One region of the Azospirillum sp. VT-I1 genome, then DNA from elsewhere that is predicted to be linked to it. Evidence: riboswitches for the same ligand, from Rfam matches in the RefSeq annotation. Region 1 holds a riboswitch; the other holds the start of a gene.
What was found. Region 1 has a riboswitch for cobalamin ahead of AB8P05_RS28205 (CbtB domain-containing protein). Riboswitches for the same ligand answer to the same signal wherever they lie in the genome.
Positions count from the first base shown of each region.

Region 1 (14,135 bases):
AGATACATGTCGTGGAACATGCGGCCGTTGGCGGCGATCTTGCCCTTCTTGGCGAACATGTCCTCGACCGGCGTCTCGCGCATCTTGGCGGACACCTTGTCGGCGTCGTCGGTCTTCGCCGCCTCGACCGCCTTCAGATAGTGCTTCACCGCCGAATAGACGCCGGCCTGCACCATGGTCGGCTTCTTGCCGGCCTTGGCCTCGAACTTCTTCGACCACTCGCGGGTCTGGTCGTCCATGTCCCAGTAGAAGCCGGTGGTCAGCATCAGGCCCTGGGCCGACTGCAGCCCCAGCGCATTCACGTCGGTGATGAACAGCAGCAGGCCGGCCAGGCTCTGGCCCGACTGGGTGATGCCGAACTCAGCCGCCTGCTTGACCGCGTTGATGGTGTCGCCGCCGGCGTTCGCCAGCCCGATCACGTCGGCCCCCGACCCCTGCGCCTGCAGCAGGAAGGAGGAGAAGTCGGCGGTGCCCAGCGGATGGCGGACCGCGCCGGCGACGGTGCCGCCCAGCGACTTCACCATCTTGGAGGTCTCCTCCTCCAGCGACTGGCCGAAGGCGTAGTCGGCGGTCACGAAGAACCACTTCTTCTTGCCCTGCTCGTACAGGGCGCGGCCGGTGCCGGCGGCCATGGCGTAGTTGTCGTAGGTCCAGTGGAAGCCGTAGGGGCTGCACTGCGCGCCGGTCAGCGCCGTCGCACCCGGCCCGGACATCAGGAAGATGCGCTTCTTGTCCTTGGTGATGCCCTGCACCGCCAGCGCGGCGGCGGAGTTCGGCACGTCGGCGATCACGTCGACGCCGCCGGTGTCCACCCACTCGCGCGCCTTCGACGCGGCGATGTCGGCCTTGTTCTGGTGGTCGGCGACGGCGATCTCGATGGCGGCGCCGGCGACCTTGCCGCCGAACTCCTCCGCCGCCATCCGCGCGGCGATGGCGGACCCCTCGCCGGCCAGATCGGCGTAGATGCCCGACCGGTCGTTCATCACGCCGATGCGGATGACGTTGTCCGACACCTGGGCGGCGGCCGGAATCGCGGTCCCGGCCAGCGTCAGCAGGGCGGTGCCGGCGAGAAGAAGCGTGCGCATCGGAAGGTCTCTCCCTCTTGGATTTATTGTCGGCCGGTCCCCGTCGCGGGAAGCCGGAGCCATATTCGGGCAAATCCCCGGCGGTTCGCCGCCCCGGCCCCAGGAACGGGCAGGGCGGCGTCGATGCCGGGACGGATCGGAAGGCTGGACGGGCTACACGCCGAGATAGGTGTGGAGCTTGTCCATGTTGGCGTTGAGCTGGTCGTTGGGGATCATGTCCACCACATGGCCCTCCTCCATCACGTAATGGCGGTCGGCGATGGTGGCGGCGAAGCGGAAGTTCTGTTCCACCAGCACGATGGTGAAGCCGCGCGCCTTCAGCGCCCGCACCGCGACACCGATCTGCTCGATGATGACCGGGGCGAGACCCTCGGTCGGCTCGTCCAGCAGGATCATGGTGGCGCCGGTGCGCAGGATGCGGGCGATCGCCAGCATCTGCTGCTCGCCGCCCGACAGGCGCGTGCCCTGGGTCGAGCCGCGCCCCTTCAGGTTGGGGAACAGGTCGTAGATCTGCGGGATCGTCATCCCGCCGTCCTTCACCACCGGCGGCAGCGTCAGGTTCTCGTCCACGCTGAGGCTGGAGAAGATGCCGCGCTCCTCCGGCACATAGCCGATGCCGAGCCGCGGGATGCGGTGCTGGGCCATGCCGATCAGCTCCTGCCCCTGGAAGCGGATGGAGCCGGTGCGCTTGCCCATGATCCCCATGATCGCGCGCATGGTCGAGGTCTTGCCGGCGCCGTTGCGGCCCAGCAGCGTCACCACCTCGCCCTGCCGCACCTCCAGGTTGACGCCGTGCAGCACATGGCTTTCGCCGTAGAAGCCGTGCAGGTCGGCGATCTCCAGCATCGCAGTCTTCGTCTGCATCCCGTCAGGCATGTCCGGTCCCCATATAAGCTTCCATCACCTGCGGGTTCTTGGAGACGACCTCGTAGGGTCCCTCCGCCAGGATCTCGCCGCGGCGGAGCACGGTGATGGTGTCCGACAGGTGGGCGACGACCGACAGGTTATGCTCCACCATCAGCACGGTGCGGTCGGCGGCGACGCGCTTGATGAGGGCGGCGGTGCCCTCGATGTCCTCATGGCCCATGCCGGCCAGCGGCTCGTCCAGCAGCATGACCTCCGGGTCGAGCGCGAGCGTGGTGGCGATCTCCAGCGCGCGCTTGCGGCCATAGGGCAGCTCGGCGGCCAGATGGTTGGCCCAGGGGGAGAGGTTGACCGCCTCGATCAGCTCCAGCGCCCGGTCATGCAGGTCGTAGAGCGTCGATTCGGACTTCCAGAAGTGGAAGCTGGTGCCGAGCGGGCGCTGCAGCGCCACCCGGACATTCTCCAGCACGCTGAGATGCGGGAAGACCGCCGAGATCTGGAAGGAGCGGACCAGCCCCATCAGCGCGATGTCGGCCGGCTTGGTGCGGGTGATGTCCCGGCCCTTGTAGAGGATCTGGCCGCGCGTGGGCGTCAGGAACTTGGTCAGCAGGTTGAACACCGTGCTCTTGCCGGCGCCGTTCGGGCCGATCAGCGCGTGGATGGTGCCGCGGCGAACCTGGAGGTTCACCTCCTTCACCGCCACGAAGCCCTTGAACTCCTTCGTCAGGTTGCGCGCTTCCAGGATGATGTCGTCGTTCGGTGCGGCGTTCATCGGTCGCGAATTCTCCTCCCGTTCGTCCTTATGTCGGGCTTAGAGCCCTTTGCTTATTTCCGGGCCTCACCCGGGGGCCGCCATGCGGCGGGACGTTTCACCGATTGTTGTACGCACGAAGCGTGCCAGGGCGGGGTTCGCTTCGTCCGTATCCGTGGACCCATTGTTTCTCCGCCGGTTTCGCCTCGTCCCACCTCCTTCCCGCTGCGGACCCTCATCCCGGAAAGTGTCGGATTTGCGGACACTCTGTCCGGCAAACATGACAGCATCCAAAGTGTCGGCATGCAAGATCGTCCGTGCGGCAGACGCCTTATTGCGGGCTTGCCAAATCGGCGCGGCACTGCGATGGTGGCCGTCCGACGGTGCCCTGCCCGTCCTGACGGGCGGCGGGGATAATAGGGAATGCGGTGCGGATCCCGGTCATGCCGGATCCAATGCCGTGGCTGCCCCCGCAACTGTGTGCGGCGAGCGTCCCGTCCATCATGCCACTGGCTTCCGGGCCGGGAAGGCGGACGGCGATGCGACGACCCGCGAGCCAGGAAACCTGCCGGCGGATGTTTCACCCTTTCCCAACCCCGCCGGGTGTGGCGGGACAGCAAGGATTGCCTTCCATGACCACCCGTTCCTTCCACGCTGCCGCCGGTTCCGCGACCCGCAGCGCCGCCCAGACCGCGGTCGCCGCCTTCGCCGCGATCCTGCTGGGCAGCTTCCTGCTGTACGGCGTCGGCTTCGCCCAGCCGCAGCAGATCCACGACGCGGCGCACGACGCCCGTCACTCCTTCGCGTTCCCCTGCCACTAAGCCAGGGTCATGGATCTGATCCGGCGGCTGTTCACAGCCGCCCTGGTCGCGGGCGTGCTCTCCGGCACGGCCGCTTCCGTCGTTCAGCAGGCGACGACCGTCCCGCTGATCCTTGAAGCCGAGAAGTACGAGGTGGTGACCCCGCCTGCCGCTTCCGCACCCGCCTCCGCCTCTGCCTCCGAGACGGCCCACCAGCATGGCCCGGTGCGCGAGGTCGGCGAAGGCGTGCCCACCACGCTGGACGAGGCGATGCGGCGCACCGGCCTGACCATCGTCTCCAACCTGCTGACCGGCGTGGCCTATGCGCTGCTGCTGTCGGCGGCGATTCTGCTGGCCGGCCGACCGGTCGATGCGCGGCGCGGGCTGGTGTGGGGTGCCGGCGGCTTCGTCGCGGTGTCGCTGGCGCCGTCCTTCGGCCTGCCGCCGGAGCTGCCGGGCATGGCCGGGGCCGATCTGGAGCTGCGCCAGCTCTGGTGGCTGGCCGCGGCGGCCGGGGCCGGCGTCGGCATGGCCGCGCTCGCCTTCGCCCGCAACCGCCTCGTCATCGCCGCCGCCGTCCTGGCCGCCGCCTTGCCCCATCTGATCGGCGCGCCCCACCCGGAAAGCGCCGAGGGCGCCGTCCCGCCGGAACTGGCCGCCCGGTTCGTCACCGCCTCGCTCGGCAGCGCCGCCCTGTTCTGGGCGATCCTGGGTGCCGCCTGCGGCTGGCTGATGAACGGGCTGGCCGGCGAGGCCGAGCATCGCCCGGCCCTTCGGGTCCAGCCCGGCGCGCGTTAAGGAGCCACGTCCCATGTCCGCACTCTCCAAGACGGCCGCCGGCAAGGTTCCGGCGACCGTCATCACCGGCTTCCTCGGCGCCGGCAAGACCACGCTGATCCGCGGCCTGCTGGAAAAGGCCGACGGCCGCCGGCTGGCGCTGATCATCAACGAGTTCGGCGATGTCGGCATCGACGGCGACATCCTGCGCGCCTGCGGCAACCCGACCTGCACCGAAGACGACGTAATCGAGCTGGCGAACGGCTGCCTGTGCTGCACCGTCGCCGACGACTTCGTCCCGGCCATCGAGAAGCTGCTGGCCCGGCCGGAGCCGCCCGAGCATATCGTGATCGAGACCAGCGGCCTCGCCCTGCCCAAGCCGCTGGTCCAGGCCTTCCACTGGCCGGCGATCAAGACCCGCGTCACGGTCGACGGCGTCATCGCCGTGGTGGATGCCGCCGCCGCGGCGGAGGGCCGATTCGCCCCCGATCCCGCGGCGCTGGAGGCCCAGCGCGACGCCGCCGGCACCGTCGATCATGAAACGCCGATCGAAGAGGTGTTCGAGGACCAGCTGCTCTGCGCCGACCTGATCATCGTCAACAAGACCGATCTGCTGGCCGACGGCGATCTCGCCCGCGTCGAGGACCTGATCCGCGGCGCCCTGTCCCACACGGTCGGCCGCGACGCCAAGCTGGTCCGCGCCTCGCAGGGCGCCGTCGATCCGCTGGTTCTGCTCGGCGTCGGCGCGGCGGTGGAGGACGACCTCGCCAACCGCCCCAGCCACCATGATGAGGAAGAGGGCCACGACCACGACGACTTCACCAGCTTCGTGGTGGAGCTGCCGCCGCAGCCCGATCCCGCCCGTCTGGCGATGACGCTGGAACAGGTCGCCGGCCTGCATGGCGTGCTGCGCCTGAAGGGCTTCATCGACGTGCCCGGCAAGCCGATGCGCCTTCTGGTCCAGGGTGTCGGCACCCGCATCCAGACCCACTACGACCGCCTGTGGAAGCCCGGCGAGGAGCGCCGCAGCCGTCTGGTGGTGATCGGCGAGACGGGGTTGGACCGTGATGCGGTGACGCGGGCGGTTGTTGGATAAGAGTTAGGGTGTCGCGGCGTTTGCCCCCTCCCTAACCCTCCCCCACCCTCGGCCGGCCAAAGGCCGGTCCGATCGTGGGAGAGGGAACTGCCGCCGCATAGCAAATCCACCCTCTCCTGCGAAGCGGGGAGGGAGGGACCCGGGCGTAAGCCCGGGAGGGAGGGGCACCGCCGCCGCTGGACATCGAACCATGCACCTGCTCGCCGCCCGCCAGGACGAACTGGACGCCGGCCCCCAGGCGGAAGACCTGGGGCAGACGCCGGCCGACCTCGTCATGCTGTCCTTCTCCGACAGCGACCTGACCGCGCTCGCCGCCGCGTGGCGGGCCGGGCGCGACCGCTTGCCCAGCCTCCGCCTCGCCAACCTGAACCGTCTCTGCCATCCGTTGTCGGTGGACCTCTACGCCGACAGCATCGTTGCCAAGGCGAAACTGGTGGTCCTGCGCCTGCTCGGCGGCAGCGGTTACTGGCGCTATGGCCTCGACCGCCTGTCCGCCCTCTGCCGCGAGCGCAACATCCAGCTCGCCGTCCTGTCCGGCGAGGCGCAGCCCGACCCGAATCTCACCGCCTACGGCACCGTACCCCCGGACGCCGCCGACCGCCTCTGGCGCTATTTCACCGAAGGCGGCCCGGCCAACATCGGCCATCTGCTGGCCTGTGCTGCGACGCTGGCCGGCACGCCCCTGCCGCATGAGGACCCGGCCCCGGTCCCCCGCTTCGGTGCCTATGACGGCTGGAGCGGCGCCACCATCCCCGACGCCCCGGTGGCGGCGGTGGTCTTCTACCGCTCCCACCTGCTGGCCGGCGACCTCGCCCCGGTCCATGCCCTGTGCGACGCGCTGGCCGCGCGCGGCCTCGCGCCCCGGCCGCTGTTCGTCGCCAGCCTGAAGGAGCCGGACTGCGCCGCCTGGATGCGCGCCAGCCTAACCGCCCAGAACGCCGCCGTGGTCGTCAACACCACCGCCTTCTCCGCCGCCCGAGACGACGGCTCCCCCTGGAGGCCAACGGCAGCCCGGTTCTGCAGGCCATCCTCTCCACCACGCCGGAGGCCGGCTGGCAGGCGTCGTCGCGCGGGCTTGCGCCGTCCGACCTCGCGATGAACGTCGTGCTGCCGGAGATGGACGGCCGCATCATCGCCCGCGCCATCGCCTTCAAGACGGCGGGAGAGCCCGACCCCGACCTGCAATTCGCCGCCCCGGCCCTGCGCCCGATCCCCGACCGGGTGGCCTTCACCGCCGACCTCGCGGCAAGCTGGGTCCGCCTGTCGCGCACCCCGCGGGCGGAGCGGCGGCTGGCGCTGGTGCTGTCCGACTATCCCGGCCCCGGCGGCGGCATCGGCCATGCGGTCGGCCTCGACAGCCCGGCCAGCACCGTGGCGATGCTGAACCGCCTGTCAGCCGAAGGCTACGGCCTGTCCGCAATCCCGGACAGCGGCGCCGAGTTGATGGCGACGCTCACCGCCGCTCCCACCCCGACCCTGTCGCTGGCCGACTACCACCGCCTTGCCCCACCGGAGCTGCGCGCCCGCATCGCCGCGACCTGGGGGGAGCCCGAGGCCGACCCCTCCTGCCGCGACGGCGCCTTCGCCTTCCGCGTCCTGCCCTGCGGCAATGCCGTGGTGGCGGTGCAGCCCAGCCGCGGCCACGGCCCCCTGACCACCGCCCAGCATCACGACCCCGACACGCCCCCCAGCCACGGCTATCTCGCCTTTTACCTGTGGCTTCGCCATGTCATCGGCATCCATGCCCTGGTGCAGATCGGCGCCCACGGCACGCTGGAATGGCTGCCGGGCAAGGCGGTGGCGCTGTCGGCGGACTGCTGGCCGGAGATCGTCGGCGGCGCCCTGCCGACCCTCTATCCCTTCATCGTCAACAACCCCGGCGAGGGAGTGCAGGCCCGCCGCCGCCTGGGTGCCGTGCTGATCGGCCATCTGACCCCGCCGCCGGTGGAGTCCGGCCTCTACGGTGAACTCGCCGCGCTGGAAACGGCCATCGACGAGTATTCGCAGGCGACCGGACTCGATCCGCGGCGGCTGGGCATGCTGCGCGAAACGATTCTCGACCTCGCCTGGAAGTCCGGCGTCGCCGCCGATTGCAACCTGCGCCCCGACGACGATCCCGACGCCATCCTGTCGCGGCTGGACGCCCATCTCTGCGATATCAAGGAATTGCAGATCCGGGACGGCCTGCATGTCTTCGGCCATAGCCCCACCGGCGAGCGCCGCAACCGCCTGAATGCCGCCGTCGCGCGCTCCGCCGATCCGGCCATGGTCGCCGCTGCCGTCGATGCCTGCGGCGAGGCGGAGATGCGGGCGCTGCTCGACGGGCTGGACGGGCGCTTCGTCCGCCCCGGCCCCGGCGGCTCGCCGGCGCGCGGGCGGGCGGACACGCTGCCGACCGGGCGCAACCTCTATGCGCTCGACCCGCGCGGCGTGCCGACGCCGACCGCCTGGACGCTCGGCTGGCAGGCGGCGGACGCGCTCATCACCCGCTATCTACAGGACCATGGCGATTGGCCGCAGCGGCTGGTGGTGGATTGCTGGGGCACCCCGGCCATGCGCACCGGCGGCGACGAGCTGGCCCAGGCGCTGGCCCTGCTCGGCGTCCGCCCGATCTGGGAGAACGGGTCCGGCCGCGTCACGGGGTACGAGATCATGCCGGCCGGCGTGCTGGGCCGGCCGCGGGTGGATGTGACTCTGCGCATCTCCGGCCTGTTCCGCGACGTCTTCCCGCAGCAGATCGCCCTGTTCGACCAGGCGGTGCGTGCCGTCGCCGGGCTGGACGAGCCCGACGACACCAACCCGCTGGCCGCCACCGCAAGGGCCGAGGAGCAACGCCTCGCCGCTGCCGGCACCGACGCGGTGGACGCCCGCCGCTGGGCCACCGCCCGCATCTTCGGCGCTGCCCCCGGCATCTACGGCACCGCGCTGTCCGGCATGATCGCGCGCGGCGACTGGACTGCGCGGGCCGATTTCGGCGCCGCCTATCTGGAGGGCGGCTGCCACGCCTATGGCGCCGGGCTGGAGGGCGTGCCGCTGCCGGCATTGTTCCGCCGCCGGGTGGGAGGAGCCGACGCCCTGGTCCACCACCAGGACCAGCGCGAGCATGACGTGCTGTCCACCGATGGCTTCATGCAGTTCGAGGGCGGCTTCGCCGCGGCGGCCGCGCTGGAGGACTCCGAACCGGCGCTCTACCATCTCGACAGCGCCGATCCGGACAAGCTCGCCGTCCGCACGCTGGCGGAGGAGATCGCCCGCACCCTGCGCGGCCGGGCGGCCAACCCGCGCTGGATCCAGGGCATGATGCGCCACGGCTATCGCGGGGCGGCGGAACTGGCGGCCAGCGTTGACACGCTGTTCGCCTTCGCCGCCACCACCGACGCCGTACGCCCCGCCCATTTCGACCAGCTGTTCGACGCGTATGTCGAGGATGCGGAGGTGTGGGACTTCCTGTCGCATGCCAACCCGGCGGCTGCCCGGCACATTCTGGCGCGCATGAGCGAGGCGCTCGACCGCGGCCTGTGGCATCCCCGCCGCAATTCCACCGCGGAGGATCTGCGACGCCTCCGGGAGATCACGGTATGACGAACCCTGTCGCCAACCAGCCGAGACGCCGCGGCACCTGCCCCGGCGTGCTGGCGCCTATGCAGGTCGGCGACGGGTTCCTGCTGCGCGTCCGCGTTCCGGCCGGCGTGCTGCCCGCCGCGCACGCCCGCCGCATCGCCGAGCTGGGCGAGCGCTACGGCAATGGCCTGATCGACCTCAGCCACCGCGGCAACCTGCAACTGCGCGGCATCGCCGCCGACGGGCTGGAGCCGGTGACCGACGCCCTGCGCGGGATGGGTTATGTCTCCGCCGATGCGGCGAGCGAGGCGGTGCGCAACGTCCTGTGCTCCCCCACCGCCGGGCTGGATCCCACCGCGCCGATGGACGTACGGGCGGCGGCACGTACGCTCGACGTACGGCTGGCGGAGGATACGGCCCTGCACCGCCTGCCGCCGAAGTTCGGCTGGCTGGTCTGCGGCGGCGGCATCGGCCATCTGGCGGACAGCAGCACGGACGTACGGTTCGACGCGGTGGACGGCGAGCGGTTCCGGGTGTCGCTCGGCGGGACACTGGCGAAGGCCCCACCGCTGGGGCTCTGCCGGGCGGAGGACGTGGCGGATGTGGCGTCGGCTTTGGGCCGCGCCTTCCTGGAGTTGCGCGCGTCGCTGCCGGAGCCGCCACGCCGCATGGCGGGTCTGGTCGCGGCAATTGGAACTGAAGAGATAGGAAAGCGCCTCTCCCCCTGATATCCCCTCCCCGCCCAGCGGGGGAGGGTCAGGGTGGGGGCAAGTGTCGCACCTCATGGATCTCTTCGGCTCCGCCGAACCCCCTCATCCTAACCTTCTCCCCGGGGGGAGAAGGGACGCATAGCCGGGAAAGTGGTTGCCTTCCCCTTCGGCCGCCTCGCCGCCGCCACACTCGCCGCCCTCGCCGCCGCCTGCGCCGAGATCCGCATCACCCCCTGGCGCGCCCTGATCCTCGTCGGCCCCTCCGCCGACACCGAAACCGTCGCCCATGCCCACGGCGCCATCCTGTCGCACACCGACCGCCGGCTGAAGCTGACGGCCTGCAGCGGGGCCGGCGGCTGCGATGTCGGCACCACCGACACCCATGCGACGGCGCTCGCCATCGCCGAGCGCGCAGGCCCCTTGCTGGACCATGTGCGAATGGTGCATGTGTCGGGCTGCGCCAAGGGCTGCGCCCACCCCGCCATCGCCGATGTCACCCTGACCGCACGCGACGGGGTGTATGACGTCGCTCTGAACGCAAAACCCGGTGACGATTCCCCGCACACCGGCCTGTCCCCCGCCGACGCCGTGGCCCGCGTCGCGGATCTGTTGACCGAGGAGTCCACCGGTGCCTGAGCCGCTCTACGACTATATCCGCGACGGAGCGGCCATCTACCGCCAGTCCTTCGCCACCATCCGGGCGGAGGCCGACCTGTCCGCCATCCCCGGCGACCTGAAGCCGGTGGCGGTGCGCGTCATCCACGCCTGCGGCATGGTCGATGCGGCCCAGGACCTGCTGTTCTCCGCCAACGTCGGCGCCGCTGCCCGCGCCGCCCTGCGCGCCGGTGCCCCGATCCTTTGCGACAGCGAGATGGTCGCCCATGGCGTGACCCGCGCCCGCCTGCCGGCCGACAACGCGGTCGTCTGCACGCTCCGCGACCCCGCCGTGCCCGATCTGGCGAAGAGCATCGGCAACACCCGCTCCGCCGCGGCGCTCGATTTGTGGGGAGACCGGCTGGGCGGATCGGTGGTCGCCATCGGCAATGCGCCGACCGCGCTGTTCTACCTGCTGGAGATGCTGGCCGCGGGTGCGCCCAAGCCGGCGGCGATCCTCGGTTTCCCCGTCGGCTTCGTCGGGGCGATGGAAAGCAAGGAGGCGCTGGCCGAGAACCCCTTCGGCGTTCCCTATCTGGCGATCCGCGGCCGGCGCGGCGGCAGCGCCATGGCCGCCGCCGCCGTCAACGCCCTGGCGAGCGACGTCGAATGAGCGGCGAGCCCCTTCCCCGGCACCCTGTTCGGCGTCGGCGTCGGCCCCGGCGACCCTGAACTGATGACGCTGAAGGCGGTGCGCACCATCGGCGCCTGCCCGGTCGTCGCCTATTTCTGCAAGCGCGGTACCCGGGGCCAGGCCCGCCGCATCGCCGACCAAGCCATCACGCCCGGCCAGATCGAGCTGCCGATGGTCTATCCGGTGACGGTGGAACTGCCGCCGACCCACCCGGACTATGGCCGGCAGATCGAAGCCTTCTTCGACGAGTCCGCCGAGCGCATCGCGGAGCATCTCGCCGCCGGCCGTTCGGTCGCGGCACTGAACGAGGGGGATCCGTTCTTCTACGGCTCCTTCATGCATCTGTTCCTGCGGCTGTCCGGCCGCTTCCGGGCGGAGGTCATTCCCGGCGTCACCAGCATGGTGTGCAGCGCCTCGTTGCTGCCGCGCCCGCTGATGCTGCGTGACGACGTGCTGTCGGTGATCCCCGGCACGCTGGACGAGGCGGCGCTGGTTCGCGCCCTGACCGCTGCCGACGCCTGCGTGGTGATGAAGCTGGGCCAGAACCTGCCCAAGGTCCGCCGCGCCATCGCCGCCGCCGGTCTGGCCGAGCGGGCGTGGTACGTCGAGCGCGCCAGCATGGACGAACAGCGCTTCATGCCGTTCCTGGAGGCGCCGGACGTCGCCCCCTACTTCTCCCAGATCGTCATTCCGGGCGAGGGCAAGCGCGGATGACTGCCCCGGAGAACAATGGCTGGCTTAAGGTTGTGGGGCTCGGCCCCGGCCCCGAGGATTGGCTGACGCCGGAAGCCCGGCGCGATCTGGCCGAGGCGACCGACCTCGTCGGCTATTTCCCCTATGTGGAGCGGGTGCCGCCGGGAGATCAGGTGCGCCACGCCTCCGACAACCGGGTGGAGTTGGACCGCGCCCGCTTCGCCTTGGATTTGGCGGCGCAGGGCCGGCGGGTGGCGGTGGTGTCGGGCGGCGATCCCGGCATCTTTGCCATGGCCGCCGCCATCTTCGAGGCGCTGGACGATCCGGCTGCGCCAGAGGCTTGGCATGCGGTGCCTCTGTCGGTCGACCCCGGCGTGTCCGCCATGCAGGCCGCCGCCGCCCGGGCCGGGGCGCCGCTGGGGCATGATTTCTGCGCCATCTCGCTGTCCGACAATCTGAAGCCGTGGGAGGTGGTGCTGAAGCGCCTGCGTCTGGCGGCGGAGGCGGATTTCGTCATCGCGCTCTACAACCCGATCTCCAAGGCCCGACCCTGGCAGCTTGGCGCCGCCTTCGACGCCCTCCGCGACATCCGCGCGCCCGAGACCCCCATCGTGCTGGGCCGCGCAATCGGCCGCCCGGACGAGGAGCTGACCGTGACCACGCTCGGCGAGGTGCGGGCAGAACAGGCCGACATGCGCACGCTGGTCATCATCGGCGCCTCGCACACGCGGTTCGTCGCGCGGGCGGACGGCGGGCGCTGGGTGTATACGCCCCGGCATTATCGGGGGTGAGGATGGGTTCCACGACCAATCCACCGCGAGTAACCCTCTCCCCCCGGGGAGAGGGCTGGGTGAGGGGGACGCGCCACGAGGATTCCCGGGAAGTCACGCGGTGCATCCCCCTCACCCCGACCCTCTCCCCGGGGGGAGAGGGAGAATGCGCGGGGGAGAGGCTTAACCCACCCCCTCCAGCCACGCCACCGCCGCATCGACGTCGTGCAGCTCCGCCACGCCATTGCCCGCCGGCCGCTCCACCATCACCACCGGCAGGCCCAGCTGGCGCGCGGCTTCCAGCTTGGCGTCGGTGGCGCGTCCGCCGCTGTTCTTGCTCACCACCACCTCAATCCGCTCTCGGCGCATCAGCGCCAGTTCGCCCTCCACGGTGAACGGACCGCGATCGAGGAGCAGGGTCATCCGCGGCAGGGCCGGCATCGGCTCCGGCGGGTCGACGGCGCGGATCAGGTAGCGCTTGTCCGGCATCGCCTCGAAGGCCGCGACCTCCTGCCGGCCGATGGTCAGGAACACGGTGTCGCCCAGGCCGCGCAAGGCCAGCGCCGCCGCGTCCATGTCCGGCACGCCGATCCAGCGGTCGCCCGGCCCTGCCGTCCAGGCCGGCCGGGTCAGCACACGCAGCGGCACGCCGACTTGCGCGCAGGCCGCGGCGGCATTGGCGGAGATCTGATCCGCGAAGGGATGCGTCGCATCGATCACCGCGCCGATTCCCTCGGCACGCAGATAGCCGGCCAAGCCCTCCACCCCGCCGAAGCCGCCAATGCGGGTGGGCAGCGGCGGCAGCACCGGGTTCTTCGTGCGGCCGGCCAGCGACACGCGGGCGTCGATATGCGGATGGCCGGCCAGACGCTTCGCCAGCGCCGTCGCCTCCGTCGTGCCGCCCAGAATCAGCACTTTGACCATCAGCACTTTGACCATTTCCCCTTCCCCACCCGTCAGGATCGGCGCCATGGATAGCATGGGAACGGCCCGCTGGCTCACCGTCGTCGGCATCGGCGAGGATGGCTGGGACGGTTTGTCGCCCGCCGCCCGCGCCGCGGTCGAAGGTGCCACCATCCTCTATGGCGGCAGCCGCCATCTCGATCTCGTGCCGGTCGTTGCAGGACAGGAACGGCTGCCCTGGCCGTCGCCGATGACCGACGCCTTCCTCGGCCTGCTGGCCCGGCGCGGCCGGCGGGTCTGCGTGCTGGCGAGCGGCGATCCGTCCTGGTACGGCGTCGGCGCCACGCTGTCGCGACTCGTTCCGGCTGCGGAAACGACGGTGATCCCTGCGGCCTCCGCCTTCAGCCTCGCGGCCTCCCGAATGGGTTGGCCCCTGCAGGACTGCCGCTGCCTGACCGTCCATGGCCGCCCGCTGGAGCAGGTCGTTCCGCATCTGCAACCGAATGCGAAGCTGTTGCTTCTTTCCTGGGACGGAACGACTCCGGCCAAGCTCGCCGCCCTGCTGCGCGCCCGCGGCTTCGGCGCCTCGCACCTGACGGTGCTGGAGGCGATGGGCGGCCCACGCGAATCCCGGCTGGAGGCCACCGCCGACGCCTGGACGGCCGACCGGACCGCCGACCTCAACACCATTGCGCTGGAGTGTGTGGCCGCCCCCGGCGCCCGAATCCTGCCGCTGGCGCCCGGCCTGCCCGACGACTGGTTCGACCATGACGGCCAGATCACCAAGCGCGAGGTCCGCGCCGTCACCCTGTCCTTCCTGGCGCCACGCCGGGGCGA
Region 1 covers NZ_CP168805.1:536,924-551,058, reverse strand. Annotated here, with positions in the region: gene AB8P05_RS28220 (ABC transporter substrate-binding protein) at 1-1,085, opposite strand, end outside; gene AB8P05_RS28215 (ABC transporter ATP-binding protein) at 1,239-1,961, opposite strand; gene AB8P05_RS28210 (ABC transporter ATP-binding protein) at 1,954-2,721, opposite strand; cobalamin riboswitch at 3,065-3,287, shown strand; gene AB8P05_RS28205 (CbtB domain-containing protein) at 3,333-3,521, shown strand; gene AB8P05_RS28200 (CbtA family protein) at 3,531-4,298, shown strand; gene cobW (cobalamin biosynthesis protein CobW) at 4,312-5,373, shown strand; partial or broken gene cobN (cobaltochelatase subunit CobN) at 5,564-8,955, shown strand; gene AB8P05_RS28185 (hypothetical protein) at 8,952-9,662, shown strand; gene AB8P05_RS28180 (hypothetical protein) at 9,795-10,280, shown strand; gene AB8P05_RS28175 (precorrin-8X methylmutase) at 10,273-10,911, shown strand; gene AB8P05_RS28170 (precorrin-2 C(20)-methyltransferase) at 10,975-11,646, shown strand; gene cobJ (precorrin-3B C(17)-methyltransferase) at 11,643-12,416, shown strand; gene AB8P05_RS28160 (cobalt-precorrin-6A reductase) at 12,579-13,319, opposite strand; gene cbiE (precorrin-6y C5,15-methyltransferase (decarboxylating) subunit CbiE) at 13,375-14,135, shown strand, end outside.

Region 2 (14,135 bases), on a different replicon from region 1:
ACCACGGTCGACCTGTTCTACCGCGACCTGCCGAGCGGCACCGTGATGGCGCTCAGCAACTGGCTGCGCCGCGACCTGCGCTCGGTCCGCCGCAACGCCTATTACCGCCTTCTCGGTCTCGACCTGAACCATGGGATGGACGGCAACCGGGCCTATCCCTACGACAAGCCGCAGGCCGCCAACCGCGACTTCGTTCCGGCCTTCGAAGCGTTCCTGCGCGAGGTCTGGCGCGGGATCGCCAACCAGGCCAATGCGGTCGGCCCCAACGAGACCGACAATGCCGCCATCGCCGACCATGTCCGCCGCCTGCGCGAAATGCTGCGCATCCGGCGGAACAACGGCAACCTTCTGCTGGAGGAATATGTCGCTGTCGCCACCATGGGCTGGTTCCACCTGACCCTGATGGCCGACACGCCAGTCGTGCGGGCGTTGAAGGCGGAGGCGGCGAGCCCGGGCGACCGTCTGCGCAAGATCGGCGAGCGGGTCGGCGTTCCCGCCCATGCGCGGTCGGACAGCTATTTCAGCATGGCCTTCTCGCTGTCCAACCTCCTGTCCTTCATCGAGCGGGACAAGGACGCCACCGATCCGTCGAAGGCCTCCGCCTACTATATGGCGAGCAGCCCGCACCCCCAGCTCGTGAGCGACCTGCGGACGATCATCACCCACTGGTCGATCGCCACCGGTCGCGACATCAAGGCGGTCAGCGTGGCGCCCCCGCCGGCCGGCCGGCCGGCCCCGCAGCTCGTCCGCCCCGGCCCGGTGCCGATGCTGATCCGCACCGGCGAGATGACGGGCTGAGGCGGACGACCGCTGCGGCGCCTGGATATCTCCGGGTTATCCGCCTTCGTTCAGCGCGCGTCCCGGCGGGCCTGGGAGTCTTTGACGAATTGCGAAACCCGGCCGATCTCGCGGGGATCGGTATCGACGGTCCGCTGGTCGTTCGTGATCGCCCGCATCCCCTGGGACGAGGTCTGCCGGGCGGCGGGATGGTGTTTGCGCCGGTTGGCGCGCTTGAGGTCCAGCGCGTCCCGCGCGATGGCACTCTGCGGCCGGCTGGCCGCCTCTTCCATCCTGCGGCTTTCGCGGTTCAGGCGTTTCAGGGCGCTGGTGAAGATCTGCACCTTCAGCGCCGTGCCGCTGTTGTCAGCCGCCTCGCGCCCGCCGCGCGGCTCGGCCTTGCGGCGCATCTCGCGGCGCTGCTGGTTGGCGACGGTCCTGGCCTTGTCCCGATAGTCCCGGATCCGGCGCATGATGGCGGTGCGTTCCTCGTCGGAAAGCGCGCAGATCCGGGGATGGTGGGTCTGCTCGACCATTTCGAATTCCGCTGCCGTCAACCTCCGCCGTTCGGATGAAATCGGTACGCTCATTCAACTCCTCCTTTCGCGATCAGGACCGCCTCACGCTGTCCGCCATCTTCTTGGCGACCACAAGCAGGTCGCTGTCCGACGGGCTGCCCGCAAGCGTGTAGGCGGTGGCGCCGTTGCGCCAATAGACCAGCTGAAGCCCGCGCTGTTCGACGGCGTGCAGACCCTTGTCATCGACCGGTTCCTCGGCGACGACGAGAAGCGTCAGCATTTCGCCGTCCCTCTCGCGGTAGACGAACTGCAGGCCGATGCCGTTGTTCAGCGGCACCATGGTCGCCCGCACCAGCGTCAGCAGGTTCGGTTCCAGGTTCGGCAGGTTGACCGTGACGCTGCCGAGACGGTGGGGCAGCCCCTGCGCCATCGCCGTCAGGTCCGCCGGGGTCAGGTCGGAGAACGCAAGGCTCTGGCTGACCGCCGTCGCATGCATCTCGGCGGCCTGGTCGGCGAAGGCCGGCACGCCGTGCAGGGCCGTCTTCTGCTGATGGATCAGCGCCGCGACGTTGGCGCCGCCGACCAGCAGCAGGACCGCCGCCGCCAGCGGTCCGAAGCGCCGGACGGCGCGCTCCAGGCGCAGGCGGCCGTACAGGCGCCCGATCAGGCTTTCCGTCTGCCGGGGAGGATCGCCGAGCATCTGCGCGAAGCCCTGACGCAGCGCCTCCCTCTGATGCAGATAGTCGTGCAGCCGTGCGGCGACCGCGGGGTGGGAGGCCAGGAAGGCCTCGAACGCCAGCCGACGCTGGGGGTCAAGCTCGCCGTCGATGTAGGCGTGCAGGTCGGCTTCCCGATCACCGTTCATCCCGTTCCCCATCATGGCTCATTTCACCACCCGCAAAGGGGCTTGCCGTCGTCCCCGCGCACGTCGGCGCGCAACGCCTCCCGCCCGCGCCCCAGCCGCGACATCAGCGTTCCCAGGGGGATGCCGAGAATCGCGGCGGCCTCCTGGTAGCTCATCCCGTCGACCGCCACCAGGGTCAGCGCCCGCCGCTGGTCCTCGGGAAGCCGGGCGAAGGCCTCCATGGTGCGGGCGAGTTCGACATGGCTGGGCTGGTTGGGGGCGATGTCGCTGTGAACGAGGGGTTCGATGGAGGCCGCCGCGCGGGTCCGCACCTGGTCCCGCCGCCGGTCGCTGACATGGACGTTGTGCAGGATGCCGAACAACCAGGAGCGCAGGTTGCCGTCGGGCCGGTATGTCCGGGCGCCGGCGATGGCCCGCATCAGCGTCTCCTGCACGAGATCCTCCGCATCGTCCCGGTTGCGCACCAGGGTCAATGCGTAGCGGCGCAAGCTGCGGACCTGATCGGACAACTGACTTCGCAGGCTGAACGTCACATCGTCGCTCCATGATCGGCTTGCGGAACGGGCTGCTTCCATATGTTCGCGCGGCGGAGCATTTTAATCCCCGGCCGGGACGGATCGGCGTCGCCACCCCGCCATCATTGGGCGAACGGCACCAGGAGCAGGGCCGTGCCGGACACCAGCATCGCCGCCAGGCTCCGCCGCGCGATGACCACCGAGGCGGTCCCCGGCTCCATCTCTTCCAGCCGCATCGCCAGCAGGGCGCCGAAGAAGCCGGACACGGACGCCACCACATGCACCAGCGCCAGCGCGTTCAGCACCGGCAGGCCAAGGAGGAGCGCGACGACCACCAGGGTGGTTCCGTAGAGAAGCGCCTGGATCAGGATCGGCGCCCAATGTTCGCGCGCGACATAGGCCTCGAAGCCTTCGGCGAAGAGACTGGAGCGCTCGTCGGGGTCGGTGTGCAGGCTCATGACGGTCCTCCGCTTTCAATCGTTTCCGCCGTTCAGGCGCCGCGACGCACGGGTCGCGTTCGCCCGCGGCATGGCGCCGAACGACAGGAACATCAGCAGGATCAGCGCGACCCCGATGGAATAGGGCGCCCAGGCTCCGAGCTGCTCGTCGGTGATCCAGTCCAGCGCCAGCAGGAAGCAGATGGCGGTGATTGCGGCGATGGCGAGGGCAACGGTCCAGCGTGGAAAGGTCATGGCGGCCTCCGCGGTTCGGATGGCTCGATGCGGTCACGTCGTTCCGCCCAGGGGCGGCGCCCGTTCCGATCGTTCCTTTGAATTACGCTCGGGCCCGGGGATTAATCCGCCGGATTCGCCGGAAATCGCGAGCACCGGACATGGCCGGACACCCCGGAGGATGTCCCGCGGAGGAAAAGGGGTCGACGGCAAGAAGTGTTATGTTATAACATAACATGTATGCGTACCGACGAACGACCGGACAGGTATGAAGGATGAGCCATTTGCAGACACTCTCCCCGGCCTTCGGGGACAGGAACGGAACCGCCCGGCAAGGAAAATTCCGGCCGGCCTTCCGCTTCGAACCTTGACCTGTGCGGCCGGCTCGCTCATGAATGGCCCCGGTACTGGTTCTTCCGGCGGTCGCCGCCGGAAGCTAAGAGGGAATCCGGTGAGCCGCATCGCGCGGCGAGACCGGAGCTGTCCCCGCAACTGTGAGCGGTGAGCCGTTCCGTCATTTTCCTGCCACTGGCGCCCAAGGGCGCTGGGAAGGCCGGACGGACCGGTGTCGACCCGCAAGCCAGGAGACCTGCCAGCACCACAACGAAACGTCCTCGGGCGGGGTGTCCCGGTGGAACGCTTGCCTGCGTGCGTCCGGACTCCGCATCGGAGCCGCAGCACCTTTCGCAATGCGTCCGCCCCGATCCTCCCGCCCGAAAAGGCAGGATGCACGGATGACGCCAGCGCCTTCCCCCACAGGGGTTCCCCACCCCCGCCACACCCCCGCCGTCGCGGTGGAGGGGCTGAGTTGCCTGCTGGCCGGCCGCAAGGTCCTGTCGGATGTCGGCTTCACCGTTCCCGACGGGGCGATCCTCGGCATTCTCGGGCCCAACGGCTCGGGCAAGACGACGCTGCTGCGCTGCCTCGCCGGCCTGCAGGCGCCCTCGGCCGGGCGGATCCGCATCGACGGCGCCGATCCGCGCGCCCTGCGCCCGGCGGAGCTTGCCCGCCGTCTGGCGCTCCAGGCGCAGGATTCCGCCGCCGCACTCGGCTTCACCGTGCGCGATGTGGTGGGCATGGGGCGGCTGGTCCACCGCCGCTCCGTCTTCTCCGCAAGCGGGGCGGAGGATCGCGCCATCGTCGAGGATGCGCTGGCCCGGCTGGAGCTGGAGGCTTTGGCCGAACGCCCGGTCGAACAGCTGTCGGGCGGCGAGCGGCAGCGGGTGATGATCGCCCGCGCCCTGGCCCAGCGCCCGCGCATCCTGCTGCTGGACGAGCCGACCAACCATCTGGACATCCAGCACCGCTTCGCCGTCCTCGATCTGGTGCGCTCGCTGGGCATCACCGTGGTGATGACGCTGCACGACATCGAGCTGGCGGCGCGCTGGTGCGACCGCCTGCTGCTGCTGAAGGACGGCCGGCTGCAGGCCGACGCCGCCCCCGCAGAGGCGCTGACGGCGGAGCGGCTCACCGCCGTCTACCGGGTCGCCGCCGCCGTGGACCGCCGCCCGAGCGACGGCCGTCTGCGCATCGACCTGTCGCCGCTGACGAACCATCGACTGGATCCGGCATGATTTCGGCCCTTTTCCGCAAGCTTGTCCCCGGTGCCCTGCTGGCCGCCGGTTTTGCGCTGCCTTTCGCCCCCGCCCCTTTCGCCCCCGCCCATGCCCATGCCCATGCCCAGAGCTATCCGGTCGAGGTGCCGAACTGCTTCCAGACCGCCCGCTTCGACGCGCCTCCCAAGCGGCCGATGGTCCATGACGTCAACATGACGCAGACCATGCTCGATCTCGGGCTGGCCGACCGGCTGGTCGCGGTCTCCGGCATCGCCGGGGCCGAACGCCACCTGATCGCACCGCCTGGCGCGGTCGCCGCCCTGCCCCAACTGCCCGACCGCGCCCCGACGCTGGAAGCGGTGCTGACCGCCGACCCGGATTTCCTGTTCGCGGGCTGGAGCTATGGCTTCAACGAGGCCCGCGGACTCACCCCCGCCCGTCTCGCCGAGATGGGGGTCGCCACCTACACGCTGCGGGAAAGCTGCATCCGCATCGGCCCGCGCGAACCGATCAGCATGGACACGCTCTATGCCGACCTGCTAGCGCTGGGCCGGATCTTCGCCATCGCCGACCGGGCGGAGGCCATGGTCGCCGATTTCCGCCGCCGCGTCGCCGCGGTGACCCGGCTGACCGGCACCGCCGCCCGGCGACCGCGCGTGATGTACTGCGACGACTGCCACACCGACGCCGCCCCGCTGTCGGTGGGGCGCGAAGGCATGACCAGCCTGCTGATGGAGCTGGCCGGCGGCCGCAACATCTTCGACGACATCGCCAACAGCTATGTCCGGGTCAGCTGGGAGGAGATGGCGCGGCGCGACCCGCAATGGATCATCGTCAGTGACCACCGCGTCCCGGCCGAAGCCGCCATCCGCCACCTGCTGTCCGCCCCCCAGCTGGCCGACGTGGAGGCGGTGCGCAAGCGTCAGTTCATCGTCCTGACCTATGCCGAGCAGACCCCCTCGACGCGCAACGTCGATGCGCTGGAACGGATGGCCCGCACCCTGCACCCGGAGCTGTTCACGCCATGAGCCGCGCCCGCCCGCTGCGTCTGTGCCTGGTGCTGGCCGCCGCCCTGATCCTGTCGCTGTTCGCCGCGGTCGGCTTCGGCGCCGCCCGCATCCCCCTTCCCACCGTCTGGTCGGTCATCTCGCACGAGCTTTGGCCGGCAGCCTTTCCGGCGGACGGCTTCAGCCGGGCGGAACGCAACATCGTCTGGGAATTGCGGCTGCCGCGCGTTCTGCTGGGCGCGCTGGCCGGCGCCGGGCTGGCCGCAGTGGGTGCGGTGCTGCAGGTGGTGACGCGCAACCCGCTGGCCGACCCCTATCTGTTCGGCGTATCGGCCGGCGCCTCGGTCGGGGCGGTGAGCGTCATCCTGTTCGCCGGCGTGGTGGCCGGAACGCTGAGCCTGCCCGCCGCCGCCTTCCTCGGCGCGCTCGCCGCCATGCTGATCGTCTTCGCCGCCGCGCGCGGGCGCGACGGCAGCGTGACCAGCGAGCGGCTGGTGCTGACCGGCGTCGCGGTCGCCTTCATCCTGCACGCCGTCACCAACGCCCTGATCGTCGCGACGGCGGACCGCAGCGCCGACGCGGCGCTGTTCTGGATGATGGGCGGCTTCGGCACCGCGCGCTGGAGCGTCCTGCCCGCCCCCGCCCTGCTGACACTGTGCGGGCTCGGCTGGCTGTGGCTGCGGGCGGAGACGGTCAACACGCTGGCGCTCGGCGACGATGCGGCCCGCTCGCTCGGCACCGATCCGCAGCGGCTGCGGCTGGAGCTGTTCGTCGTCACCGCGCTGATGACCGGCGCGCTGGTGTCGGCCTGCGGCGGCATCGGCTTCGTCGGGCTGGTGCTGCCGCACATCGCGCGCATGCTGGTGGGCGGGCATCTGCGGATGCTGCTGCCGGTGGCGGCACTCGGCGGGGCCTTGCTGCTGCTGTGGGTGGATGTCGCCGCCCGCACCCTGTTCGCTCCGCGCGAGATCCCCGTCGGCGTGGCCACGGCCCTGGTCGGCGGCGCCTTCTTCCTGTGGCTGATGCGCCGCCGCGCGCCGGCCTGACGAAAGCCGGAAACCGATGACTCCCACCCTTCATTCGCCGTCGCGCGCCATCGTGCTCTACGGACGGGCCTCCTTCGACCATGGGCAGAACCTGAAGGCGCTGGCCGCGGCCCTGGCCGTCCTTCAGGCCGCGCGCGGCGTTCCCGCGACGGTGGCGACCGCCTATGCCGATCTGTCCGGCCCGGCCCTGCCCGCCGTGCTGGCGGAGCTGGAACGCGCCGGCATTGCGGACGCCCTGGTGATCCCCAGCATGGTGCCGGCCGACCCCAGCCTGTCGGCCTGGCTGCCGGGCGCGCTCAGCCATTGGACCGCCGCGCGCGAGGCGCGGATGACGGTTCGGCTGGCGCCTCCGGTAGAGAGCGCGTTGGACCTGCCGGCGGCCCTCGACCGCATCGCCGGTGGCCCGTCCGACAGCATGGACGATGTGCACGGCGTCGAGCCCAGCCTCGGCAAGCCCGGCTGGTCGGAGATGCCCGAGCATGGCCGGCAGCTGTTCTTCTGCACCGGCGCGCGCTGCCTGCATCGCGGCGCCGACGCGCTGTACCAGCATCTGCGCGCCGCGATGAAGCCCCACCGCGCGCTGAACGCCGGTCCCCGCCGGGTGATGTGCGCGCGGACCAGCTGCCTCTATCCCTGCAACCGCGGGCCCTTGCTGGTGATCCAGCCGGATGCGGTCTGGTATGGCGAACTGACGCCGGAGCGGATCGACCGCATCGTCGGCGAACATCTGCTGGCCGACAGCCCGGACGCCGCGGACATCCTTCACAGCAACCGGCCGGCGGAGGACGCCCCGATGGGCTGACGCCGCCGCCCCGCACCGCCCGGTGAAATCCGGGACGCCTTCTCACGACAACCGGACCCGACCACCCCCGCGAAGACCGCCTTCGCGGAACGCCTTTCCATGTCCTTTTCAAAGCCACCCAGGAGGATCATCGATGCCGCCCGCCCCTTCCCGCCCCAGCCGCCGCCCGGCCCCGCTGGCAACGCTGTTCCTGGTCGCCGCCGCCGTCGCGCCCACGGCCGCAAGTGCCGAGGAGGGCGACGCGCCGCTCACCCTGTCACCCGTCACCGTGACCGGGCGCTCGGCGGACGCGGCCCCCGCCGGTCTGGCGCTCGACCGGCCGAACAGCGGCGGCAGCCGGCTGGACCTGACCCCGCTGGAGACCCCGGCAAGCATCGAGGTGATCTCCGGCCGGACCGTCCGCGACCGCGGCCAGACCAGCGTGACGGAGGCCGTCACCCAGAACGCCACCGGCTTCACCACGCTGGCGGCACCCGGCAATGGCGGGTCGTCGCTGGCGACGCGCGGCTTCGCCGGCCATGGCTCGGTGATGCAGCTCTATGACGGCACGCGGCTCTATGTCGGGTCGGGGACCGTCACCTTCCCCTTCGACACATGGTCGACGGAGCGGATCGAGGTGCTGCGCGGCCCCGCCTCCGTCCTCTATGGCGAGGGGGCCATCGGCGGTGTCGTCAATGTGGTGCCCAAGCGCCCGACGACCGCGTTCCGCAACGAGGCGATGGCCGCCATCGGCACCGACGGCACCCGGCGCGCCGCCATCGGCAGCGGCGGTCCGGTCGGCGAGAAGCTGTCCTACCGGCTGGACGTCAGCGGCAACCGCTCCGACGGCTGGGTCGACCGCGGCGACAGCAAGTCGCTCGCCGTCTCCGGCGCCGTGAAGCTGCAGGCGACGCCTGACCTCGCCGTCACCCTGTCCAACGATTACGGCGACCAGCAGCCCCAGGAGTATTTCGGGACGCCGCTGATCGCCGGCAACCTCGACCGCGCGCTGCGGCATCGCAACTTCAACGTCGCCGACAGCGAGATCCGCTATCGCGACAACTGGACCCAGCTGAAGGCCGAATGGGCGGTGTCGGACGCGCTGACCCTGCGCAACACCGCCTATCACCTGACCAGCCACCGCCATTGGAAGGACGTGGAAAGCTACGCCTGGAACGCCGCCAGCCGGCGGGTGATGCGCGACAGCTACATCGAGATCTATCATGACCAGCGGCAGGTGGGCGACCGCTTCGACGCGACGTGGCGCGGCAGCCTCTTCGGCATGAAGAACGAGATGGTCGGCGGCTTCGACCTGAACCGGATCGAGTTCAAGCACACCAACAACGCGCCCTATGGCGGATCGAGCAGTGTCGATCCCTTCGACCCGGCACCCGGCCTGTTCCTCAACAGTGCCGGCACCACCCCGCGCAGCCGGTCGCGCACCCGCCAATATTCCCTGTTCGCCGAGGACCGTCTGTCGGTGACGCCGCAGCTGTCGCTGGTCGGCGGCATCCGCTACGACGCGCCGACGGTGGAGCGCTGGGATCTGGTGACGGGAACCAGCTACACCAAGGACTTCCGCGCCACCAGCTGGCGGACCGGCGCGGTGTACGAGGTGATGCCCGGCCTTGCCCTCTACGGCCAATACGCCACCGCGGTCGATCCGGTCGGGAACCTGATCTCGCTGTCGCCGACGCAGAAGGATTTCGACCTGTCCACCGGCCGGCAGGTGGAGATCGGCGTCAAGCAGTCCTTCCTGGAGGGGCGCGGCGAGTGGACGCTGGCCGCCTACCGCATCGTCAAGGATAAGCTGCTCACCACCGATCCCAACCGGCCGGGGGTGACGATGCAGGTCGGCCGGCAATCGTCGCGGGGGCTGGAGGCGTCGCTGTCGCTCGGCCTGTGGGAGGGCGTGCGGGTGGACGTCAACGGCGCGCTGCTGCGGGCAAGGTATGACGACTTCACCCAGTCCGTCTCGGGCCGCGCGGTGTCCTATGCCGGCAACGTGCCGACCGGCGTGCCGCAGCGCACCGCCAACGCCTGGGCGAGCTGGGCCTTCCTGCCGGATTGGGAGGTGCGCGCCGGCGTGCAGTATGTCGGCAAGACCTACGCCGACGCCGCTAACACCAGCGTCCGGCCCGCCTACACCGTGGTCAACGCCGGGCTGGACTACCGGCCGACCGCCGACACCAAGCTCAGCCTGCGCGCCTTCAACCTGTTCGACGAGGTCTATGCGGTGGCCGGCAGCGCGAACAGCTGGGTGCTGGGCCGCCCGCGCTCGGCCGAGCTGGCCTTCTCGATGAGCTTCTGACCTCGGGCGACCGCCGTCACTCCTCCGGGTTCAGCATCTCCGCCTTGCGGACGAGGTCGGCGACGGAGCGGACCTGCATCTTCCGCATCACCTTGCCGCGGTGGAGCTTCACCGTCACCTCGCTGATGCCGAGATCGCCGGCGATCTGCTTGTTCAGCCGGCCCTTGACCACCGCGGCCATCACCTCGCGCTCCCGCGGGGTCAGGGTCGCGGCCTGGGTCTCGACCGTCAGGGCGGCGGTCCGCTCCCGCCGCCGGGCGCGGTCGCGGAGGATGGCGGCCTCCACCGCGTCCAGCATGTCCTGGTCGCGGAAGGGCTTGATCAGGAAATCCGTCGCCCCCGCCTTCATCGCCCGCACCGACATAGGTACGTCGGCAAAACCGGTCATGAAGACGATGGGCAGCGCGATGCCCAGGCTTTCGAGCCTCGTCTGGAACTCCAGACCGCCCAGACCGGGAAGCCGTACGTCGAGGATCAGGCAGCCCGGCCGGTCGGGAACCGCCGCCGCCAGCAGTTCGGCCGTGCTGCCGAAGGCGCGGCTTTCAATGCCGACGGACCGCAACAGGTCGACCACCGCCTCCCTCATGCCGCCGTCGTCGTCCACGATGAGAACCAGCGGATCGTCCTTGGCTGATGACGGGGGCTGTTGCGGGGCGGAGGTCGGCGGCATGGCGGTCAGTCCTCTCGTGCCGAAGCCGGCGAAGCGATTTGCGATGGGATGGCCGGCGAAGGGGTGGATGGCGATTGATCGGATTGGGCGGGCAACGCCGCGGGAATGGTGAACTCGAACACCGCGCCGCCTTCAGCATGGTTGTGGACGCTCAGCGTGCCGCCGCAGGACTCGACGGTGGAGCGGCAGATGGAGAGCCCCATCCCCATGCCGTCCGGCCGGGTGGTGAAGAAGGGGTCGAACAGGCGGGCGCGGCTGCCCTCGTCGATGCCCCGGCCGCGGTCGCGCACGGACACCCGCACCTGCGCCATGCCCTGGATGTCCTCCGGGCTGTCGACGGTCACCGTCAGTTCGCGCCGGGGGCTGCCGGCCTCCGCCATGGCGTGCAGGCCGTTGGTGACGAGGTTGACCAGCACCTGCTGCAGCCCCACCCGGCTTCCCCGCACCGGCGGGACGCCCGCGGCGAAATCGGTGGACAGGACGGCACCGGCGGCCGACAGCTCGCGCTCCAGCAGCAGCGCCACTTCCTCCACCAGCCGGGGCAGGTCGATGGTCTCGTCGCAACGGGCGTCCTTGACCAGCATGCCGCGCGTCCGCTGCACGATGTCGGCGGCCCGCTTGCCGTCGCGGACCATCCGCTCCACCGCCCTGGCGGCGGTTTCGATGTCGGGCGGGTCGCGGCGCAGCCAGCGCAGACAGGTCTGCGCGTTCAGCACGATGGCGCCCAGCGGCTGGTTCAGCTCATGGGCGATCGAGGCGGACAGGGCGCCCAGCGTCGCGGCGCGCGCGGCGCGGGCGAGTTCGGCCTGGGCGGCCAGCAGCGCCTCCTGCGTGCGTTCGCGCTGGGTGATGTCAACGATGCCGACCACCACCTGATCGAAGCCGATCCCGTCGTCCGGGAAGCTGATGCCGAGCAGCACCGTCAGGGTGCGCCCGTCGGCGGCGATCAGCTGCGCCCGCCCCTCGTACCGGTCGCGCCCCTCCCAGAGCGCCAGGAGAACCTGCGGCATCGCCGGGTCGTCGGCGGGAAGAAAGCGTTCGAGCGGCCCCAGCACCTCCGCCCGGTCGGCGGCGCCCAGCAGTTCGAGGGTGGCGTCGTTGACGTTGGTGGTGACGACCAGCGCCCCCATCTCCCGCGCCCAGCCGGGATTGGCCTGCGCGTGGGCGGCAAGGTCGGTCACGCCGTCGGCCCGCAGGGCGTCGAGCGCCGCTGTCACGGCGGTAAAGTCCTGTTCCCACAGGGAAACGCGCGCCTGCTCGAACATGCTGCGGTAGCGTTTCTCGCTGCGCGCCAGCGCCCCGTTGGCCCGCACCAGCAGCGCCCGGGACTCATGGTCGCGCACCAGCAGCGCGCCGGTGATGAGGATGGCCGACAGCGACACGCCACAGCGCAGCACCGCCGACAGGTCCATGTCGTGCCAGTGGGACAGCAGGAAGGACAGCACCGCCAGCACGGCGCAGCCGGCGGCCACCCGCAGGATCCCACGCCGCGACAGCGCGGTGGCGGCCAGGAGGAGCACCAGGACATAGAGGACGGCGATGGCGCTCTCGATGTCGGTGAAGGTGTCGATTACGAACACCGCAAGCGCCAGCGGAATCGCAAGCACGCCGATCCGGCGCTCGTTCGGCCGACCGGCCGTATGCAAACTGCCCGGCACGGCGCCTGCTCCTCCGCTCGCTCCCATGCGCCCGCTTCCAACCCCCGCGCTGTGCCGTTGCGTTTCCGTCAGCCTAGCGGCGGGCTGCGCCCGCTTCTTGACGATTCTGCCGATGATTTGACGGATCTGAACCGGCCGCCGCCAGTCATACCTTGGTTTGCTTGGAAGACGCCCGGCAGCGGCATTACCATCCTGCCCCACAGGATTTTCCCCGACTGACACATCCGGCTGCAGGAGCCCGCCATGGTCGACGCCATCATCATCGGAGCCGGCCAGGCCGGACCGCCGCTTGCCCAGCGCCTCACCGCCGCCGGCATGACCGTGGCGGTCATCGAACGCAAGCTGTTCGGCGGCACCTGCGTCAACACCGGCTGCACCCCGACGAAGACGCTGATCGCCAGCGCCCGCGTGGCGCAGATGGCCCGGCGGGCGGCCGAATACGGCGTGACGCTGGACGGGCCGGTGCGCATCGACATGGCGAAGGTCAAGGCACGCAAGGACGCCGTCTCCGGCCGGTCGCGCCGGAATGTCGAAGCCTGGCTGCGCGGCATGCCCGGCTGCCGCGTCCTGCAGGGCCATGCCCGTTTCGAGTCCCCGAACAGCGTGCGCGTCGGCGATGAGCTGCTGACGGCGGAGCGCATCTTCCTCAATGTCGGCGCCCGCGCCGCGGTGCCGGACATGCCGGGCGTGCGCGATGTTGAGCTTCTCACAAGCGGCACGATCCTCGACCTCGACCATGTGCCGCGGCATCTGGTGGTGGTCGGCGGCAGCTACATCGGCCTGGAATTCGCCCAGATGTACCGCCGCTTCGGCGCCGAGGTGACGGTGGTGGAGAAGGGGGAGCGGCTGATATCGCGCGAGGACCCCGACGTTTCCGATGCGGTCATGGAGCTGCTGGAGAAGGAAGGCGTCAAGGTCCGCCTGTCGGCCGACTGCATCCGCTTCGCCCCCCATGCCGACGGCGTCGAGGTCGGGGTGAACTGCGCCTCCGGCGATCCGTCGGTGGTGGGAAGCCATGTGCTGCTGGCGGTCGGGCGCAGGCCCAACACCGACGATCTGGGGCTCGACCTGGCCGGCGTGGCGACGGATGCCCGCGGCTACGTCACCGTGGACGACAGGCTGCGCACCAGCGTGCCGAGCATCTGGGCGATGGGCGACTGCAACGGGCGCGGCGCCTTCACCCACACCGCCTACAATGATTTCGAGATCGTCGCGGCGAACCTGCTGGACGACGACCCGCGCAGCGTGGACGACCGCATCCAGGCCTATGCGCTCTACACCGACCCGCCGCTCGCCCGCGTCGGCATGACCGACGAGGCGGTGCGCCGCTCCGGCCGGCGGGCGCTGGTGGGCCAGCGGGCGATGACCCGGGTCGGGCGCGCGGTCGAGAAGGGCGAGGCGCAGGGCTTCATGCGGATCACCGTCGATGCCGACAGCAAGGAGATCCTGGGCGCCGCCATCCTCGGTCCCGGCGGCGACGAGGCGATCCACGGCGTCCTGGACATGATGTACGCCAAGGCGCCCTACACCGTCCTGCAGCGCGCCGTCCACATCCACCCCACCGTCGCCGAACTGCTGCCGACCCTGCTGGGGGAACTGAAGCCGCTGGACTAACGGCGTAGGCGCGCGCGGGTTTCGTTCAAAAATCCTGCTTCCATTCTTCAATAGCACCGCCGCGCAGTGCGGCACCCTCCCTGGACTTGTCCGCCCGCCGACCTTGCTTGCGGCGGTTCAGAGGAGGTGCAGCATGAAACCAAACC
Region 2 covers NZ_CP168802.1:635,467-649,601, reverse strand. Annotated here, with positions in the region: gene AB8P05_RS16900 (hypothetical protein) at 1-798, shown strand, start outside; gene AB8P05_RS16895 (hypothetical protein) at 849-1,313, opposite strand; gene AB8P05_RS16890 (anti-sigma factor family protein) at 1,387-2,160, opposite strand; gene AB8P05_RS16885 (sigma-70 family RNA polymerase sigma factor) at 2,184-2,693, opposite strand; gene AB8P05_RS16880 (hypothetical protein) at 2,798-3,133, opposite strand; gene AB8P05_RS16875 (hypothetical protein) at 3,149-3,367, opposite strand; cobalamin riboswitch at 3,738-3,957, shown strand; gene AB8P05_RS16870 (ABC transporter ATP-binding protein) at 4,081-4,920, shown strand; gene AB8P05_RS16865 (ABC transporter substrate-binding protein) at 4,917-5,930, shown strand; gene AB8P05_RS16860 (FecCD family ABC transporter permease) at 5,927-6,955, shown strand; gene AB8P05_RS16855 ((2Fe-2S) ferredoxin domain-containing protein) at 6,972-7,757, shown strand; gene AB8P05_RS16850 (TonB-dependent receptor) at 7,891-10,047, shown strand; gene AB8P05_RS16845 (response regulator transcription factor) at 10,064-10,717, opposite strand; gene AB8P05_RS16840 (sensor histidine kinase) at 10,723-12,375, opposite strand; gene AB8P05_RS16835 (FAD-containing oxidoreductase) at 12,619-13,989, shown strand; gene AB8P05_RS16830 (c-type cytochrome) at 14,123-14,135, shown strand, end outside.
Region 2: it holds a riboswitch for cobalamin, as region 1 does, so the genes downstream of both, AB8P05_RS16870 (ABC transporter ATP-binding protein) here and AB8P05_RS28205 (CbtB domain-containing protein) in region 1, are expected to answer to the same signal.